Regions from separate parts of the Pseudomonas sp. 86_A genome, predicted to be linked through region 3. Evidence: predicted binding sites of a transcription regulator. Region 3 holds the regulator's gene; each other region holds the start of a gene.
What was found. The regulator sigma-54, encoded in region 3, starts transcription at its own class of promoters, with help from an activator protein. The targets are predictions, from matches to a motif close to ANTGGCATNNANNTTGCTNT.
Positions count from the first base shown of each region.

Region 1: flgB (flagellar basal body rod protein FlgB) is a predicted target of sigma-54. The motif match lies at 4,525-4,544, and genes of this name have one in related genera.
Region 2: J5M57_RS23330 (CmpA/NrtA family ABC transporter substrate-binding protein) is a predicted target of sigma-54. The motif match lies at 3,719-3,738, and genes of this name have one in related genera.

Region 1 covers NZ_JAFGYS010000018.1:56,459-62,288, forward strand. The annotation lists gene J5M57_RS24665 (MacB family efflux pump subunit) at 1-194, opposite strand, end outside; gene J5M57_RS24670 (efflux RND transporter periplasmic adaptor subunit) at 191-1,396, opposite strand; gene flgE (flagellar hook protein FlgE) at 1,542-2,858, opposite strand; gene flgD (flagellar hook assembly protein FlgD) at 2,889-3,614, opposite strand; gene flgC (flagellar basal body rod protein FlgC) at 3,630-4,073, opposite strand; gene flgB (flagellar basal body rod protein FlgB) at 4,077-4,484, opposite strand; gene cheR (protein-glutamate O-methyltransferase CheR) at 4,857-5,684, opposite strand; gene J5M57_RS24700 (chemotaxis protein CheV) at 5,731-5,830, opposite strand, start outside.
Region 2 covers NZ_JAFGYS010000016.1:47,958-53,787, forward strand. The annotation lists gene J5M57_RS23315 (bifunctional protein-serine/threonine kinase/phosphatase) at 1-337, opposite strand, end outside; gene J5M57_RS23320 (nitrate/nitrite transporter) at 345-1,556, opposite strand; gene J5M57_RS23325 (ANTAR domain-containing protein) at 1,802-2,377, opposite strand; gene J5M57_RS23330 (CmpA/NrtA family ABC transporter substrate-binding protein) at 2,393-3,604, opposite strand; gene J5M57_RS23335 (quinone-dependent dihydroorotate dehydrogenase) at 3,827-4,846, shown strand; gene J5M57_RS23340 (ribosome modulation factor) at 5,022-5,237, opposite strand; gene rlmKL (bifunctional 23S rRNA (guanine(2069)-N(7))-methyltransferase RlmK/23S rRNA (guanine(2445)-N(2))-methyltransferase RlmL) at 5,769-5,830, shown strand, end outside.
Region 3 covers NZ_JAFGYS010000002.1:297,230-303,059, reverse strand. The annotation lists gene J5M57_RS04780 (superoxide dismutase) at 1-268, shown strand, start outside; gene J5M57_RS04775 (ZIP family metal transporter) at 299-1,192, shown strand; gene J5M57_RS04770 (HPr family phosphocarrier protein) at 1,323-1,598, opposite strand; gene rapZ (RNase adapter RapZ) at 1,614-2,471, opposite strand; gene ptsN (PTS IIA-like nitrogen regulatory protein PtsN) at 2,474-2,938, opposite strand; gene raiA (ribosome-associated translation inhibitor RaiA) at 2,950-3,258, opposite strand; gene J5M57_RS04750 (RNA polymerase factor sigma-54) at 3,332-4,825, opposite strand; gene lptB (LPS export ABC transporter ATP-binding protein) at 5,014-5,739, opposite strand; gene lptA (lipopolysaccharide transport periplasmic protein LptA) at 5,739-5,830, opposite strand, start outside.

The DNA of each region.
Region 1 (5,830 bases), on a different contig from region 3:
GAGCCGGACGGCCCGATAATCGCCACCATTTCACCAGCGGCAATGGTCAGATTCACGTCGCGCAGCACATGAGTCCTGGCCTCGCCATCGGCGAACCAGCGCTGCACGCCCTCAAGGGTTAGCAACTGCGTAACCGGCAGAGTCTCTTGCGCGGGTTTTGGTGTCACGCCGCGAAGATCATTGGCACTGCTCATTGAGCCTCCGGCTCTTCGCCGAGGACAACTTCGTCATGCTCCTTGAGACCGTCCAACACCTGAACGTTAAGGTCATTGCGCAAACCGGTCTTGACCAGCACCGTCTGCAACTGACCATCAACCAGTCGACGCACTTCATAGCGGCCATCAGCGATGCGTTTGCCCAACGCGGCCACCGACACCGTTGTGGCTTTTTGCGCCGAATCGAGCAGCACGCTGACCTGCGCCGTCATTGAAGTGCGTAACGAACGGTCGGCATTGGGCACGTCAAACAGCGCGTTGTAATACACCGCTGCGTCGGCACCACCAGCGTTGGAGCCACCGCCACCCTGCATTGGGTCCTGCCGGGCAATGGACTCTGGTGCCGGCTCTACCGCCCGAATATGACTTTCAAAGCGCCGATCCGGATCGCCCAGGATAGTGAAGGACACCGCCTGGCCCGGCCTGACTCGAACTACATCAGCTTCAGATATCCGCGCCTCGACCGTCATCCGGTCCAGCCGGGCCAGGATCAGCAAGGTCGGGACACTCTGCGCGGAAACGACGGTCTGCCCCTGCTTCGTCACCACGGCAATGACTTCTCCGTCCATCGGTGCACTGATACGCGTATAGCCAAGGTTGACTTCGGCAATCCTGATTTCTATCTCCGCCTGGGAAATCTGCGCGGCCAGGGAGGCCAGTTCGGCGCGTGAGCTTTGCAATTGCGCTTCGGCAATTTCCAGATCGGCCCGCGACCCAGCCTCACTGGCAACCAGACTTTGCTTGCGACGGAAATCAAGTTCGTATTGGCGAATCATCGCCTGACGGGCTTTATATTGTGCCCGGACACTGAGCAATGCTGCCCGCGACTTGAGCAGCTCGTTCTGTGGCAACAGCGGGTCGATCTCGGCCAGTAGCTGCCCCTGGTGCACGGTATCGCCCAACCCGGCCTTCAGACTCTGGAGTTGCCCGTTGACCTGTGCGCCAACACTGACTTGCTGGAAGGGCTTGACCGTACCGCTGGCCAATACCGTTTCTTCCAGATCTTCGACGGTGACGGTCGTGGTCAGATATTTCCTTGGCGTGGCGCCCCAGCCCTGCCCCCACATAAACCAGACCAGCAATGCAATAACGAACAGCGTCCCGAACACGATTCGAGAGCGAGAGAAAAAAACCATGGAGTGATCGTTACATCCCTGTCTGTGGTTGGGCAAACCGTTCATTGGCGCCCGAGTATTGCCTGAGCAAGCGCATGTATACGCCCGCACAAATACGATTGCCGCAGACGACTGGCCCCGGCGCGCGCATTAAACAAGAAAGCCCCTCAAAGAGGGGCTTTCCTTTACAGCTTTTTACAAAACATCGATATCAGGTCATCTGAATGATGGTCTGCATGATGGTGCTCTGAGTCGAAATGGTCTTGGCGTTCGCCTGATAGTTGCTCTGGCCCTTGATCAGGTCCACCAGCTCGTTGGTCAGGTTAACGTTGGACTCTTCCAGCGAGTTGGACTGGATTGAACCCAGTGTGCCGGTTTCCGGAGCGTCATAACCCGGGATACCCGAGGCGAACGTTTCCTTCCAGCTGGTGCCGCCGATCGCTTGCAAGCCTTGCTCGTTAGTGAAGCTGGCCAGCGCAACCTGGCCGATGGCCTTGTTCTGGTTGTTGCTGAAGTTGGCAAACAGGGTACCGGTACCGTCGATGGTCAGGTTGGTGATCTGGCCAGTAGCGTAACCGTCCTGGGTCGGAATCGAACGGGCGGTGTCGGCGTTGTACTGGGTAGTCTGCGCCATCGAAATGGTGATGCCGGCCGGGTTCGCGGCGGCACCGTTGGGCTTGAAGGTACCGTTGACCACGTTACCCGGAACCCAGCCAGTCAGCTTCAAGTCGCTGCTGATCACCGGACCAGGCAGGGTGCTGACCTGAGTCAGCTTGCCAGCGGAGTCAAACGTCATGGTAGAAGGTGTCGGCGCGGTGACCTTCGGATCGCTACCGGTAGCATCCGGGTTACGTCCGTCTACCAGGGTGTAGACTTTCCAGGTGTTGGCACCGGTCTTGACCACATACTGATCCATCGGGTGCATGTTGCCCTGGCTGTCATAGATCGGCGTGCTGAACGATTTGGTGTAGGTCGCGAGGTTGGTCGGGTCAAACTTGCCGGCCGCCACCGTATCGTCGATCACTGGAGCGGTCGAGTTCAGGTTGATAGTCGATGTCACCAGCGAGGTGGACTTTGGCGCCAGGTTCGAGGTGTCGATCTTCAGGTCGGTCAGTACGCCGTTGATGACCTTGCCGTTGGCATCCACACCGTAACCTTGCAGACGCGAGGTGTAGTCGGTGTTGGTGATATAACCTTGGTCGTCGACTTTGAACGTACCGGCCCGGGTGTAGGAGATCGAGCCGTTGTTGCTCATGGTGAAGAAACCCGAGCCGTTGATGCCCATGTCCAGCACGTTACCGGTGTTGTTGATGTCACCTTGAGTGAACTGCTGGGACACGTTGGCCAGACGCACACCGTTACCGATGACCTTGCTGCCGGTACCCAGGCGCGTCGCCGAGTAGACGTCTGCGAATTCTGCACGGGACGATTTGAAACCGGCGGTCGCGACGTTGGCGATGTTGTTACCGGTCACGTCCAGTTGTTTGTTGGCTGCATAGAGACCGCTAAGGCCGATATTGAAAGACATATTCCACTCCTTTGTGCCGGTTAGTCGGCTCTATATACCAATGGTTTGTACTTTGGACAGGGCGACGGTGCCCTTGCCGGACAGGTTGAGCATCAGCTCGCCACCGGTCTGGCTGATGGTCACGCTGGTGACGGTGGCCGGCAGGTAGGTCGCCATATCGGTCGAGGTACCATTGATCGATGCGTTGGCCTTGACGGTATAGGTACCGGTCTTGACCAGATTGCCGTCCTTGTCCTTGCCGTCCCAGGTGAAGCTCGCGCTGCCTGCGGCGCGGCTGCCCAGATCGAGGGTGCGAACCACCGCGCCGCTGCTGTCGGTGATGCTGACGGTGCCGCCGGCAATCGACGACGGAACGGTGACCGAACCGGTCATGCCTTTGCTCGGATCGTCGAGCTGAACCGAGTTGGTCTGCACGATCACGTTGCGGCCCACCAGCGACGACGCCTGCAGGGCTTGCGACGAGTTGTAGTTGCCGGCCAGCGAGCTGACGGTGCTGTTGAGGGTGGTAATGCCCTCGAGGCTGCTGAACTGCGCCAACTGCGCAACGAAGGCGCTGTTGTCCTGCGGATCAAGCGGGTTCTGGTTCTTCAGCTGGGTGACCAGCAATTGCAGGAACGCATCCTTGCCCAATGCCTGGCCGCCGGTGGCGCTGTTGGTGGCCGAAGCAATGCCACCGGTGGTCGAACTGGTCTTTTTCGACGAGTTCGCCAGGATGTCATTCATGCTCAGGCTGCTGGTGGTATCGGTAACGCTCATGGCAGTCGCCCCTTATTACTGACCGAGGGTCAGCACCTTCTGCATCATGGTCTTGGCGGTGTTCATCATTTCGGCGTTGGTCTGGAACGAACGGCTCGCGGAGATCATGTCAGCCATTTCTTCCACCACGTTGACGTTCGGGTAGTAGACGTAGCCCTTGGCATCGGCCGCCGGATGGTTCGGCTCGTAACGCGCTTCGAGGTTGCTCTGGTCTTCGACCACACCGAGTACCTGCACGCCCTGGCCTGCGGCGTCCTGGCTCTGGAACAGCGAGTTGCTGCCGCTGTTCTGGCCGCCCTGGAACATGGTGGCGAACACCGGGTGACGGGCACGGTAGGTCTGGTCGATGCTCGACGAGACGGTTTCGGCGTTGGCGATGTTCGAAGCCACGGTGTTCAGACGCGTGGTTTGTGCGCTCATGCCGCTGCCGGCAATGTTGAAAACGCTGGACAGGGACATGGATTACTCTCCGCGCAGGGCTGACACCAGCCCTTTGAATTTGCTGTTGAGCAGGGTGAAGCTGGCCTGGAAGCCGACCGCGTTTTCCGCGTAGTTCGACTGCTCAAGCTGAGCATCAACGGTGTTCTGGTCGATCGAAGGCTGCATCGGCGTGCGATACATCAGCGACTCGTCGCCATTGCCCAGGCCTTCAGCTTCGATGTGACGGCTGTTGGTCATGTTCAGGGCGATGGTGCCGTTGGCGTTCTTCTGGGTCTGTGCTTCAAGCACTTTGGAGAAGTCCAGATCCCGAGCCTTGTAGTTCGGGGTATCGGCGTTGGCGATGTTGTTGGCCAGCACTTCGGCACGCTGAGCGCGGAAGCCCAATGCCTTTTCGTGAATGCCGAGCGCTTTATCGAAGCTGATGCTCATGTCGGGAACCTTCGGGTGACCGGTTTTTCGTACCTGAGCTTTAGCAAGCGTCGTGCCAAACAGAAAAACCCACGTAAACCGTGGCTTTGCGGGGAGTCGGCAAAGCGGCAATGCCAGAAAAGCGGCAACCGGTTTCCGCCAACTGCCGCTTTTCTGCCGCTTGCCGTCCATCTCATACACACCACGGTCCCCTGTAGGAGTGAGCCTGCTCGCGATAGCGGTGTGTCAGGCACCGATGATGTTGGACGTGCTACCGCTATCGCGAGCAGGCTCACTCCTACAGGGGTCTTGTGGTGTCAGGGAGAATTTCTACAGACATAAAAAAACGGGAGGCCTTTGCGGGCCTCCCGTTTTTTTATGTTGCCGATGCAATCATTTCGCCTGGTAAATGATCCCCGGGCTGCACTGGACCATCTGGTAATGATCCGGCAAACCGTTCAGCGCTTCGGAAGCGCCAAGGAACAGATACCCGCCCGGCTTCAGCGTGCTGTGAATGCGCAACAGGATGTCTTTCTTCACCTCGGCGGAGAAGTAGATCAACACGTTGCGGCAGAACACGATGTCGAACTTGCCCAGGCTCGCGTAGCTGTCGAGCAGGTTGAACGAACGGAATTCCACCCGGTTCTTGATCGGCGCCTTGATCACCCAGCGGCCCGGCCCTTTCGGGTCGAAATAACGCTGTAGACGGTCGGGGGACAAACCGCGTCCGATCGCCAGGCTGTCGTATTCGCCGGTCTTGCAGTTGTTCAGCATGCTGCCGGACAGGTCGGTGGCAACGATCTGCACGCCCATCTTCAACTGGCCGAGGTTACTGCGCTCGAACTCATCGATCGACATCGACAGCGAATACGGTTCCTGACCCGATGAGCACGCCGCCGACCAGATCCGCAGACGCTGGTTGGGACTGGCCTTGATCGCTTCGGGCAGTACCTTGTTCTTCAAGACTTCAAACGGATAGGTGTCACGAAACCACAGGGTTTCGTTGGTCGTCATGGCATCGACCACCTGCTCGCGCAAACCGCTGCGCGGCTGGGTCTGGATGCGCTGTACCAGCTCACCCAGGGACTTGATGCCTTGCTGCTCCATCAGTTTGTTGAGACGGCTCGAGACCAGGTACTGCTTGTTTTCACCGAGCAAAATGCCACAGGCTTTTTCCAGGAAGACCCGGAACTGTTCGAAATCCAAATTACCCGTAGACAATGATGCCGCCTCTTAAATCGTGTTGACCGCCAGGGGCAAAAGGCCCCTAGCTGATATCTGCTGCTTTGATCCGGTCGACTACCCGGGATGCCAGGTCATCAGGACGGAATTTGGCCAGGAAGTCATCGGCACCGACTTTCTTGACC
Region 2 (5,830 bases), on a different contig from region 3:
GCCGGCCGCGCAGGACCAGCGCGCTGACCGTGGTGAGCAGCGGCTGGCCGCCACCGTTGGCCTGCAACCAGCGGTTTTGTGCGAGCAACAGACGATCGAGGGCCTGGGCCACGCTCCAGGTTTCCGGTGTGGCGTAGTAGTCCAGCGCCAGCGCCTGCAAGGTCGAACGCGCGGCCAGCCCGCCATCGGCGCACTGGCTGACGCCGTCGGCGATGGCGAACAGAAACCCTTTGCTGGCCGCCAGCGCCGGGGCCGGGGTCACCAGGCGCAAGGCGTCCTGATTTTCCGCGCGGGGGCCGGTGACGCTGGCTTCGGCAAAGCTCAGTTGCAGGGCCATTCGGGCCTCAAACCCGGGCAGCGGTCACGGCCGCCGAACCCCAAGTGGTTCTCCAGCGACGTTTGACTCCGTGCAGACCGAACCACGCCAACACGCCAAGGCTGGCGAACAGCCACAGCGCCAGTTGATAGCTGCCGGTGCTCTGTTTGATCGCGCCCATGCCCGCCGCCAGGGCAAACCCGCCGATGCCGCCGGCCATGCCGATCAGCCCGGTCATCACGCCGATTTCGCGACGGAAACGTTGCGGCACCAGTTGGAACACCGCGCCATTGCCCGCGCCGAGACCGAGCATGGTGCAGACGAAAAGCGCCAGTGCCGCGTAGGAGCTCGGCAGGTTGAAGCCGACCGCTGCGATACAAACTGCGGCCACCGTATACATCGCCAGCAGCGTGCGAATACCACCGAAACGGTCAGCCAGCGCGCCACCCAGTGGACGCATCAGGCTGCCACCGAACACGCAGGCAGCGGTGTAATAACCGGCGGTCACCGGGCTCAGGCCGTATTGATCGTTGAAGTAGCCGGGCAGGGCGCTGGCCAGGCCGATGAAGCCGCCGAAGGTGACGCTGTAGAAAAACATGAACCACCAGCTGTCGCGATCGCCCAGGGCCTTGAAGTAGTCGGCCATGGATTTGGCTTTCGGCCGCTCCGGCGCGTTTTTCGCCAGCCAGGCGAACAGCACCAGGGTCAGGAGCAGCGGGATCAGGGCGAAACCGAACACATTGCTCCAGCCAAACGCCGCCGCCAGCACCGGAGCGATCAGCGCCGCGAACACAGTCCCGGAATTGCCGGCTCCAGCGATGCCCATCGCCTTGCCCTGATGCTCCGGCGGATACCACTGCGAGGCCAGGGGCAGGGCCACGGCGAACGAGGCGCCGGCCATGCCGAGGAACAGGCCGAGCAGCAGGGCCTGTTCGTAACTGTGGATGCCGAGTTTCCAGGCACCGAACAGCGCACAGATCACGATCACCTGACCGATCAGGCCGGCGGTTTTCGGCGACAGGCGATCGGCGAGCATGCCCATCGCAAAGCGCAATACCGCGCCGGCCAGAATCGGCGTGGCCACCACGAGGCCACGCTGTTGGGTGGTCAGGTGCAGGTCGGCGGCAATCTGCACCGCCAGCGGGCCGAGCAGGTACCAGACCATGAAGCTCAGGTCGAAATACAGGAAGGCTGCGAACAGGGTCGGGGTGTGGCCGGATTTCCAGAAGCTTTTATTCATCGCGCACCTCAGCTGTAGAGAATCTCGAGAAGGAGTCAGAACCAGCACAGTGGGGCGCCGCCACGGCCGCACCACCGGCCCCGGGCTGTGGGGCCAAAACGCAAAAACGCCGCTACCCGGATCGCCGAAAGGGGCGAAGAAGGTGAGCGACGTCTTTGTCGTAGGTGGGGCAACCGCCGTTGGTTACCTGTAGGGATTGCTTAGCGAGATTTGTGCCAAGTCAAAATCAACAGCAGCGCAAGGCTTCAGCCAAGCAACTCGCTCATGGCAATGATCTGTTCCGCCACCTGAATCAGTTTCTGCTGGCGGCTCATGGCCTGGCGGCGCATCAGGGTGTAGGCCTCTTCTTCATTGCAGTCCTTCATTTTCATCAGCAGGCCCTTAGCCAATTCGATGCGTTTGCGCTCGGCCAGTTGCTGATCGCGGGCCTGAAGCTGAGCGCGCAAGGCCTGATCGCTCTCAAAGCGGGCCATGGCCACGTCGAGAATCGGCTGCAAGCGTTGTGCGTGTATGCCCTCGACGATGTAGGCACTGACCCCGGACTTGATCGCCTGACGCATCACGCCGGGGTCATGTTCGTCGGTGAACATCACGATCGGCCGTGGCTGGTCGCGGCTGACCAGCACCACTTGCTCCATCACATCGCGGCTCGGTGACTCGGTATCGATCAGGATCACGTCCGGGCGCACCGTTTCGACGCGCGCCGGCAGGTCAATGGTCAGGCCCGACTCGTCGATCACCTCGAAACCGGCCTCGGTCAAAGCAGCTTTCAGGCGTCCGACTTTTTTCGCGGTGTCGTTGATCAGCAGAATGCGCAGCATGTTCGCGGTCTCCTGTCAGCGGTGGGCGAGAAGGGGTGCGCTGTCGTTCAGCGCGTGGAGCTTGAAGCTCCGGGCGTAGGCGGCCGGGTCGCTGCCGTCCCAGATTTTGCCGTCGATCAACTGGCTGCTGCGCATGTCCTTGCCCCAGGCCGCGACGCCTACAGCAGTCGCCGCGTCGCGATAGATCTCCAGTTGTTGTACCTGACGGGCGACGGCGAGGTAATCCGGGTCATCGCGCAGCAAACCCCAACGGCGGAACTGGGTCATGAACCACATGCCGTCCGACAGATACGGCAGATTCACCGCCCCATCGCCGTGAAAGCGCAAGGCGTGCGGGTCCTGCCAGCGATTGCCCAGGCCATCGTCGTAGTCGCCGAGAAAGCGCGGCTCGATGCAGGACACCGGGGCGTCGAGGTATTCCGCAGCGCTCAGCAACTGCGCGGTGCTGCGGCGGTTTTCCGGGCTTTCTTCGATGAAACGGCTGGCTTCGAGGATCGCCATCACCAGCGCCCGGGCGGTGTTGGGATTCTGCTCGACGAAGGCGCGGGTACAGCCGAGGACTTTTTCCGGGTGATCGGGCCAGATGGTCTGGCTGGTGGCCAGCGTGAAACCGAGATCCTGCTGCACGGCGCTAGCCGCCCACGGCTCGCCGACGCAGAGGCCATCAATGCGTCCGGCCTGCAAGTGCGCGACCATTTGCGGCGGCGGCACCACCACGCTGTCGACATCCTGCAACGGATGAATGCCCTGGCTCGCCAGCCAGTAATACAGCCACATGGCATGGGTGCCGGTCGGGAAGGTCTGGGCGAAAGTCAGTTTTGCGCGGGTTTGGTGCACATGGTGGTGCAGCGCTTCAGGACCGGTCACGCCCAGGCCCTGCAAACCGTGGGACAGGTTCAGGCTCTGACCGTTCTGGTTCAGGCCCATCAGCACTGCCATGTCGGTCGGCGCGACACCGCCAATCCCCAGGTGCACCGCGTAGATCAGGCCGTAGAGGCTGTGGGCGGCATCGAGTTCGCCGCTGACCAGATTGTCCCGCAGGTTGGCCCAGGAACTCTGGCGCTTGAGGTTCAGGGTCAGCCCATAAGGCTGGGCGAAGCCCTGAGTGGCCGCGACCACCAGCGAGGCGCAGTCGCTCAGGGCCATGAAGCCCAGGTTGATCACGCTCTTTTCCGGAGCATCGCTGCCGTTGACCCAGGCCAGCGGCCCGGCGGAGGTTTGAGTCATGAAAGCCACCCTCAAAAAAAACGTCGTCCCAGGCTTTGCCCGCGCAAAACCGAGAGACGACGCCATTGTCCTTGCCTGCACGCCACCATTGGCCTGCGGGCTGATGCCGAGGAAGGTGCAAGGCATATGCCATGCGCACGGATTTACCCGTGCGCCTCGCGCGGCGGGGCGTTGCCCGGCTATAATCGCCGCCTCTTTTCGCCGCCCGAGTCATCGCCGCCCATGTACACCCTGGCCCGTCAGCTGTTGTTCAAACTTTCCCCGGAAACCTCCCACGATCTGTCGCTGGATCTGATCGGCGCGGGTGGGCGTTTGGGCCTCAATGGCATGCTGTGCAAGAAACCGGCAAACGTGCCGGTGACGGTCATGGGGCTGGACTTCCCGAACCCGGTGGGGCTCGCGGCCGGTCTGGACAAGAACGGCGCGGCCATCGACGGCTTTTCGCAACTGGGATTCGGTTTTGTCGAAATCGGCACCGTGACTCCACGTCCGCAGCCGGGCAACCCGAAACCACGGATCTTCCGCCTGCCGGAAGCCGAGGCGATCATCAACCGCATGGGCTTCAACAACCTCGGTGTCGATCACCTGCTGGCGCGGGTTGCGGCGGCCAAGTACAAGGGCGTGCTGGGGATCAACATCGGCAAGAACTTCGACACCCCGGTCGAGCGCGCAGTGGATGACTACCTGATCTGCCTGGACAAGGTGTATGCCCACGCCAGCTATGTGACGGTCAACGTCAGCTCGCCGAACACCCCGGGCCTGCGCAGCCTGCAGTTCGGTGATTCGCTCAAGCAGTTGCTGGCGGACCTGGCGACGCGCCGCGCTGAACTGGCCCTGCGTCACGGCAAGCACGTGCCGCTGGCGATCAAGATCGCCCCGGACATGACCGACGAAGAAACCGCGCAGGTTGCTCAGGCGTTGATCGAAACCGGGATGGACGCGGTGATCGCCACCAACACCACCCTTAGCCGCGTCGGCGTCGAAGGCATGGAGCATGGTGACGAGGCGGGCGGTCTGTCCGGCGCCCCGGTACGCGACAAGAGCACCCACACCGTCAAGGTGCTGGCGGCAGAGCTGGGTGGTCGGTTGCCGATCATCGCGGCTGGCGGCATCACCGAAGGCAAGCACGCGGCCGAGAAGATCACTGCCGGTGCGAGCCTGGTGCAGATTTACTCCGGGTTCATCTACAAAGGTCCGGCGCTGATTCGTGAATCGGTCGACGCGATCGCCGCCCTGCGCTGAGGATTGCTGAGGGCTTCTGTGGCGAGGGAGCAAGCTCCCTCGCCACATCGATTTTTTTCAGGCAATAAAAAGGGCTCCTCGAAGGAGCCCCTGGGCCGCAGCCCGCCGTCCGGGAAGGACGTGCATGGTAAGTCGCTAGAAATTCAGATTGTCGTGTTGCAATAAGTGCCCTGTGTCAGCCGACGGCGTGAAGTTCGTTGAGTCTGTGGATCCCCGCAGTGCCGGTCATACCGTCCCAGTTGTCGCCGCGTCCTTCTCGCCAGCCGTTGATCCAGGCTTGACGTACCGACGGTAGAGTAAATGGGCAAAGCTCGCGGGATTTGCCACCAACGCCATATTGATATCCGCGCAAAAATGCTCTTTCCAACGGATCACGCTTAAGTCTTCTCATAGGGTGTTTCCCTCACTTGTTGACTGTTTGTGTCGCGTCGACCTCAACCGAGGTCTGGCAGAAAAACTCTGCCGTGGTGCGGCTCGCTGCCGGCGTGGCGAGCCAAGGTGTTGACGCCGTTGCGACGTCAACCTGTGGTCAGTTCTAACCAATGAGTCACACAGAGGGAATGATCGTTTTGTCATAAGGACGTAACGAAAATAGTGCTACAGCCATAAGTAACGACGGGTTTCATGAATGTTTTTTCAGCAAACCCCGGTATGATCGGGCCCGCGCTGGATGATGGGGTTAATCCTTTAGTGAGAATGACCCACGTTTACGCTCGGTTAATAAGCGACGAAGGGTCGCTTTAAGACTTTTTGTTTCATCAACTTTTTTATCTGTCCCGGCATCTAAGCTCCTTTAACCCGAGCAGCGGGGATGGAACGGCACACCTTCGTGCCACGCGGGCGCTCTTTTAGAAAAGCGCCTGATTGAAAACCGGATCGGCAATGCGTTGCCGGTTCACTAGCCAAAGGCTCTGGAAATACCATGTCCGATCGTTTCGAACTCTTCCTCACTTGCCCAAAAGGCCTTGAAGGCCTGCTCATCGA
Region 3 (5,830 bases):
GGAAGCGTTCACCAAAGCCGCGTTGACCCGGTTCGGCAGTGGCTGGGCCTGGCTCAGCGTCACACCCGACAAGAAACTGATCGTGGAAAGCAGCGGCAATCAGGACAGCCCGCTGATGAACGGCAATACGCCGATTCTCGGTCTGGACGTCTGGGAGCACGCCTACTACCTGCGTTATCAAAACCGTCGCCCGGAATACATCAACGCGTTCTACAACGTGATCAACTGGCCGGAAGTCGCCGCGCGCTTTCAGGCCGCACTGGTTTAAGTCTTCTATAAAAACAATCCAAGGCTGACTATGGGCACTGAGACACTGGCGATCGGCGGTGGGCGTATGTTTCGTTACGCCGTGGGATCGTTGTTGCTGTTGGCGGGCATGACCTTGCTGGTCGCCCATGGACTGGAGTGGCTGAGTCTGGAGCCGCGACTGTCGCGGGCGTTGCAGGGTGGTGCGATCTGCGCACTCGGCACAGCGCTTGGCGCTGTGCCGGTGCTGGTTATTCGCAACATGCCACAGGCACTTGGCGATACGTTGCTGGGGTTTGGAGCCGGGGTGATGCTGGCCGCGACGGCGTTTTCGCTGATCGTGCCCGGCATCGCAGCCGCTGAAAGCCTGGGTCTGACACCGTGGGCCGCCAGTGGCCTGATCTGCTTTGGCATCCTGCTCGGTGCGTGCGCCCTGTATCTGGTGGATCTGCGCTTGTCCGGCGCCTCTGCGCAAATGCTGGTCGGCACCCTTGAACACCCGGTGATTCCACCGCGAATCTGGCTGTTCGTCTTCGCGATCATTGCCCACAACATTCCTGAAGGCATGGCGGTCGGCGTATCGGCGGGCGGCGGCGTGCCCGACGCGGACAGCCTGGCGATGGGCATTGCCTTGCAGGATGTGCCGGAAGGGCTGGTGATTGCGCTGGTGTTGGCTGGGGCGGGGATGTCGCGGGTCAAGGCGTTCGTGATCGGCGCAGCGTCAGGTCTGGTCGAGCCGGTGTTTGCCCTGTTGTGTGCGTGGCTGGTCGGCCTGGCGGAGCTGTTGTTGCCATTGGGGCTGGCACTGGCGGCGGGAGCGATGTTGCTGGTGGTGACCCATGAGGTGATCCCCGAGTCGCGACGCAATGGTCATGACAAGCTCGCCAGTCTTGGCTTGCTGATCGGGTTCTGTCTGATGATGGTGATGGATACAGCATTGGGTTGAGTTGAATTGTGGCGAGGGAGCTTGCTCCCGCTGGGCTGCAAAGCGGCCCCATTCGCTATCTGCCAGTTGCACCGTATTGACGACTGCTACGCAGCCGAGCGGGAGCAAGCTCCCTCGCCACTACAGGCGATCAACCGCCTTCGTCGAAGTAGTTGTTGATCAGCGTCACCAGCGCATCCAGCGCTTCCTCTTCCTGATGGCCTTCGGTGCTCAGATAGATTTTGGTGCCCTTGCCGGCGGCGAGCATCATCATCGCCATGATGCTTTTGCCGTCAACGGTGGTCTCCGGCGTGCGCCCCACTCTGATCGTGCAATCCGGGTACTGGCCTGCCACGCCAACGAACTTCGCGGAAGCTCGGGCATGCAAACCCAGTTTATTGATGATTTCGATTTCCAGAGCAGGCATCGCGGTGTGAATCCTTTAAGTGAGGTCGCGGTGGCGAACCTGGACGTTCTTCAGGGTTTTCTGCAGGGCCTGACCCAGGCGTTCGGTCAGGTAAACGGAGCGGTGATGCCCGCCGGTGCAGCCAATGGCAATGGTGACATAGGCGCGGTTGCTCGCGGCGAAGCGCGGCAGCCATTTATTCAGATAGCCGAAGATGTCCTGATACATCTCCTCGACTTCCGGCTGCGCCGCAAGGTATTCGGCGACCGGTGCATCGAGACCCGATTGCGCGCGAAGTTCCGGCTTCCAGTACGGGTTCGGCAGGCAGCGTACGTCGAATACCAGGTCCGCATCCACCGGCATGCCACGCTTGAAGCCGAACGACTCGACCAGAAAGGCCGTGCCCGGCTCTGGCTGGTTCAGCAGGCGCAGCTTGATGGTGTCGCGCAACTGATACAGGTTCAGATTGGTGGTGTTGACCTTGAGGTCGGCCAGGTCGGCGATCGGGCCGAGCAGGGCGGTCTCGTCATGAATGGCTTCGGCCAGCGAGCGATTGGCGGTGCTCAACGGGTGGCGCCGACGGGTTTCCGAGAAGCGCTTGAGCAGGGTTTCCTCGTCGGCATCCAGATAGAGCACGTCGCACTGGATGTGCCGGCTGCGGACTTCTTCCAGAAGCTCGGGGAAGCGCGACAGATGGCTCGGCAGGTTGCGGGCATCAATCGACACAGCCACCAGCGGCTGGGCCAGTTCGGTGTGAACCAGAGCGCGTTCGGCGAGTTCGGGCAAAAGGCCGGCCGGCAGGTTATCGATGCAGTAGTAGCCGTTGTCCTCAAGGACATCCAGTGCGGTGCTTTTACCCGAGCCGGAGCGGCCGCTGACAATGATCAAGCGCATGATTAGTGACCGTTCTGCTCGCTCAGGACGACCTGATACAAGGCTTCGTTACTCGGTGCGCTGCGCAGTTTTTCGCGCACTTCCTTGCGATCGAGCATGCTGGCGATCTGGCGCAGTAATTCCAGGTGGGCATCGGTGGCCGCTTCCGGGACCAGCAGGACAAACAGCAGGTCAACCGGTGCGCCGTCGATGGCATCGAAATCGATGGGGGCATCAAGGTGCATCAATGCGCTGATAGGCGCTTCGCAGCCTTTGAGGCGGCAGTGGGGAATGGCGATGCCGTTGCCGAAACCGGTGGAACCGAGTTTCTCACGGGCGATCAGCGCCTCGAAGACATCCTGCATCTCCAGATCCGGCACTTCGCGGGCGATCAGGTTGGCAATCTGTTCGAGGGCTTTCTTTTTACTGCCGCCCGGCACGTTCACGAGGGAACGGCCGGGGGTCAGGATACTTTCAAGTCGGATCATGGGGTGGGGGGTTATCGACCGGTCGCGCCCTGGAGCAGGCTCTGGGTCTTTTCCTTATGCTTTTTGAGTTGTTTATCCAGCTTGTCGGTCAAGGCGTCGATCGCCGCGTACATATCGGTATGTTCCGCGTTGGCGACCACTTCGCTGCCGGGTATATGCAAGGTGGCTTCGATTTTCTGCTTCAGCTTTTCGACGCACATCGTGACCTGCACGTTGGTGATCTTGTCGAAATGGCGCTCTAATCGTTCGAGTTTCTCATTGATGTAAGCGCGCAGAGGTTCGGTCACTTCCAGTTGGTGTCCACTGATGTTGACTTGCATACAGCTTCTCCTTCGTTGCCAGTGCATAAAGCGGCAGGCCGGATAGCCTGCCACTGGAACGCTGTAACGTGGCTTACATCAACCGCTTGCGTTCGCTCGAAGGCGCGATCCCGAGGGATTCGCGGTACTTGGCGACGGTGCGGCGAGCCACCTGAATGCCTTGTGCCTCCAGTAAACCAGCGATCTTGCTGTCACTCAACGGCTTTTTCTGATTTTCCGCCGCAACCAGTTTTTTGATGATTGCGCGGATCGCTGTGGACGAGCATTCGCCGCCTTCGGAGGTGCTGACGTGGCTGGAGAAAAAGTATTTCAGTTCATAAATACCGCGCGGGGTATGCATGAATTTCTGCGTGGTGACCCGGGAAATCGTCGATTCGTGCATGCCGACCGCCTCGGCGATGTCGTGCAGGACCAACGGTTTCATGGCTTCGTCACCGTATTCCAGGAAGCCGCGCTGATGCTCGACGATCTGGGTGGCGACTTTCATCAGGGTTTCGTTGCGGCTTTGCAGGCTCTTGATGAACCAGCGCGCTTCCTGAAGCTGATTGCGCATGAAAGTGTTGTCGGCGCTGGTGTCGGCACGGCGGACGAAGCCTGCATATTGCGCATTGACCCGCAGGCGCGGTACCGACTCCTGGTTCAGCTCGACCAGCCAGCGTTCGTTGTCCTTGCGCACAATGACGTCGGGCACCACGTATTCGGCTTCGGTCGATTCGATCTGCGAACCCGGGCGCGGGTTGAGGCTCTGCACCAGTTCGATGACCTGGCGCAGCTCATCTTCCTTGAGCTTCATGCGTCGCATCAGCTGGCTGTAGTCGCGGCTGCCCAGCAGATCGATGTAGTCGCTGACCAGACGCTTGGCTTCGTTCAGCCAAGGGGTCTTGGCGGGCAGCTGACGCAGTTGCAGCAGCAGGCATTCGCTGAGATTGCGCGCACCGATGCCGGCTGGTTCGAATTGCTGGATGCGATGCAGGACGGCTTCGATCTCGTCCAGCTCGATGTCGAGCTCCGGGTCAAAGGCGTCGAGAATTTCTTCGAGGGTTTCGTCGAGGTAGCCCTGATTGTTGATGCAGTCGATCAGGGTCACGGCGATCAGGCGATCCGTGTCGGACATCGGCGCCAGGTTCAGCTGCCACAGTAGATGGCTGTGCAGGCTTTCCCCGGCGGAGGTGCGGGTGGTGAAGTCCCACTCGTCGTCATCGCTGGTGGGCAGGCTGCTGGCGCTGGTCTGGTAGACGTCTTCCCAGGCGGTGTCGACGGGCAGCTCGTTAGGGATGCGCTCGTTCCATTCGCCATCCTCCAGGTTGTCCACCGTCGGGGCGGTTTCCTGATAGGACGGTTCCTGAATCTCGGTATTGGGCTTTTGTTCGGCGTTGTCCGCCAAAGGATCGGAGTTGTCGAAGTCGTCGCCGTCTTCCTGGCGTTCGAGCATCGGATTGGATTCCAGGGCCTCCTGGATTTCCTGTTGCAGGTCCAGGGTGGACAATTGGAGCAGGCGGATGGCCTGTTGCAGCTGCGGTGTCATCGTCAGCTGCTGGCCCATTCTCAAGACTAGCGATGGTTTCATGGCAGGGGCTTAACACCTTATTCGCCGGCGCGCATGCGCCATCCACTACAGGGCGCCGAAGCGCCAAACTTAAGCAAATTATATGCCTGAAACTGTCGTGTTTGCCTAGAGCGCTGTAACAATAAAAGCGTATAAAAATCAGCTTCAACGTTACAGCACCCCAACGGCTGGCCGGGTGTGCTCGCGCTTTAGAGGCGGAACTCGTGGCCCAGGTACACTTCCTTCACCAGATCGTTGGCGAGGATGGTTGCAGCGTCACCTTCGGCGATCAATTGACCGTCGTTGACGATGTAAGCGGTTTCGCAGATATCCAGGGTCTCGCGGACGTTGTGGTCGGTGATCAGTACGCCGATGCCCTTGGCCTTGAGGTGATGGATGATCTGCTTGATGTCGCCGACCGAGATCGGGTCGACACCGGCGAACGGTTCGTCGAGCAGGATGAATTTCGGTGCGGTGGCCAAGGCGCGAGCGATTTCCACCCGGCGGCGTTCACCACCGGACAGGCTCATGCCGAGGTTGTCGCGGATGTGGCTGATGTGGAATTCCTGCAGCAGGCTTTCCAGTTCCTTGCGACGCCCGGCCTTGTCGAGTTCGGCGCGGGTCTCGAGGATGGCCATGATGTTGTCGGCTACCGACAGTTTGCGGAAGATCGACGCTTCTTGCGGCAGATAGCCGATACCGGCCTTGGCGCGACCGTGCATGGGCTGGTGGCTGACGTCCAGATCGTCGATCAGCACGCGACCCTGATCGGCCTGCACCAGGCCAACGATCATGTAGAAACAGGTGGTCTTGCCAGCGCCGTTCGGGCCGAGCAGGCCAACGATCTGGCCGCTGTCGATCGACAGGCTGACGTCGCGCACAACCTGGCGGCTTTTATAGGCCTTGGCCAGGTGCTGAGCTTTCAGAGTTGCCATTACTGGGTTTTCTCGTCGGTTTTCTTCTTCGGCTGGATCACCATGTCGATGCGCGGACGCGCTTCAGTGACCTTGCTGCCGGTAGCGCGAC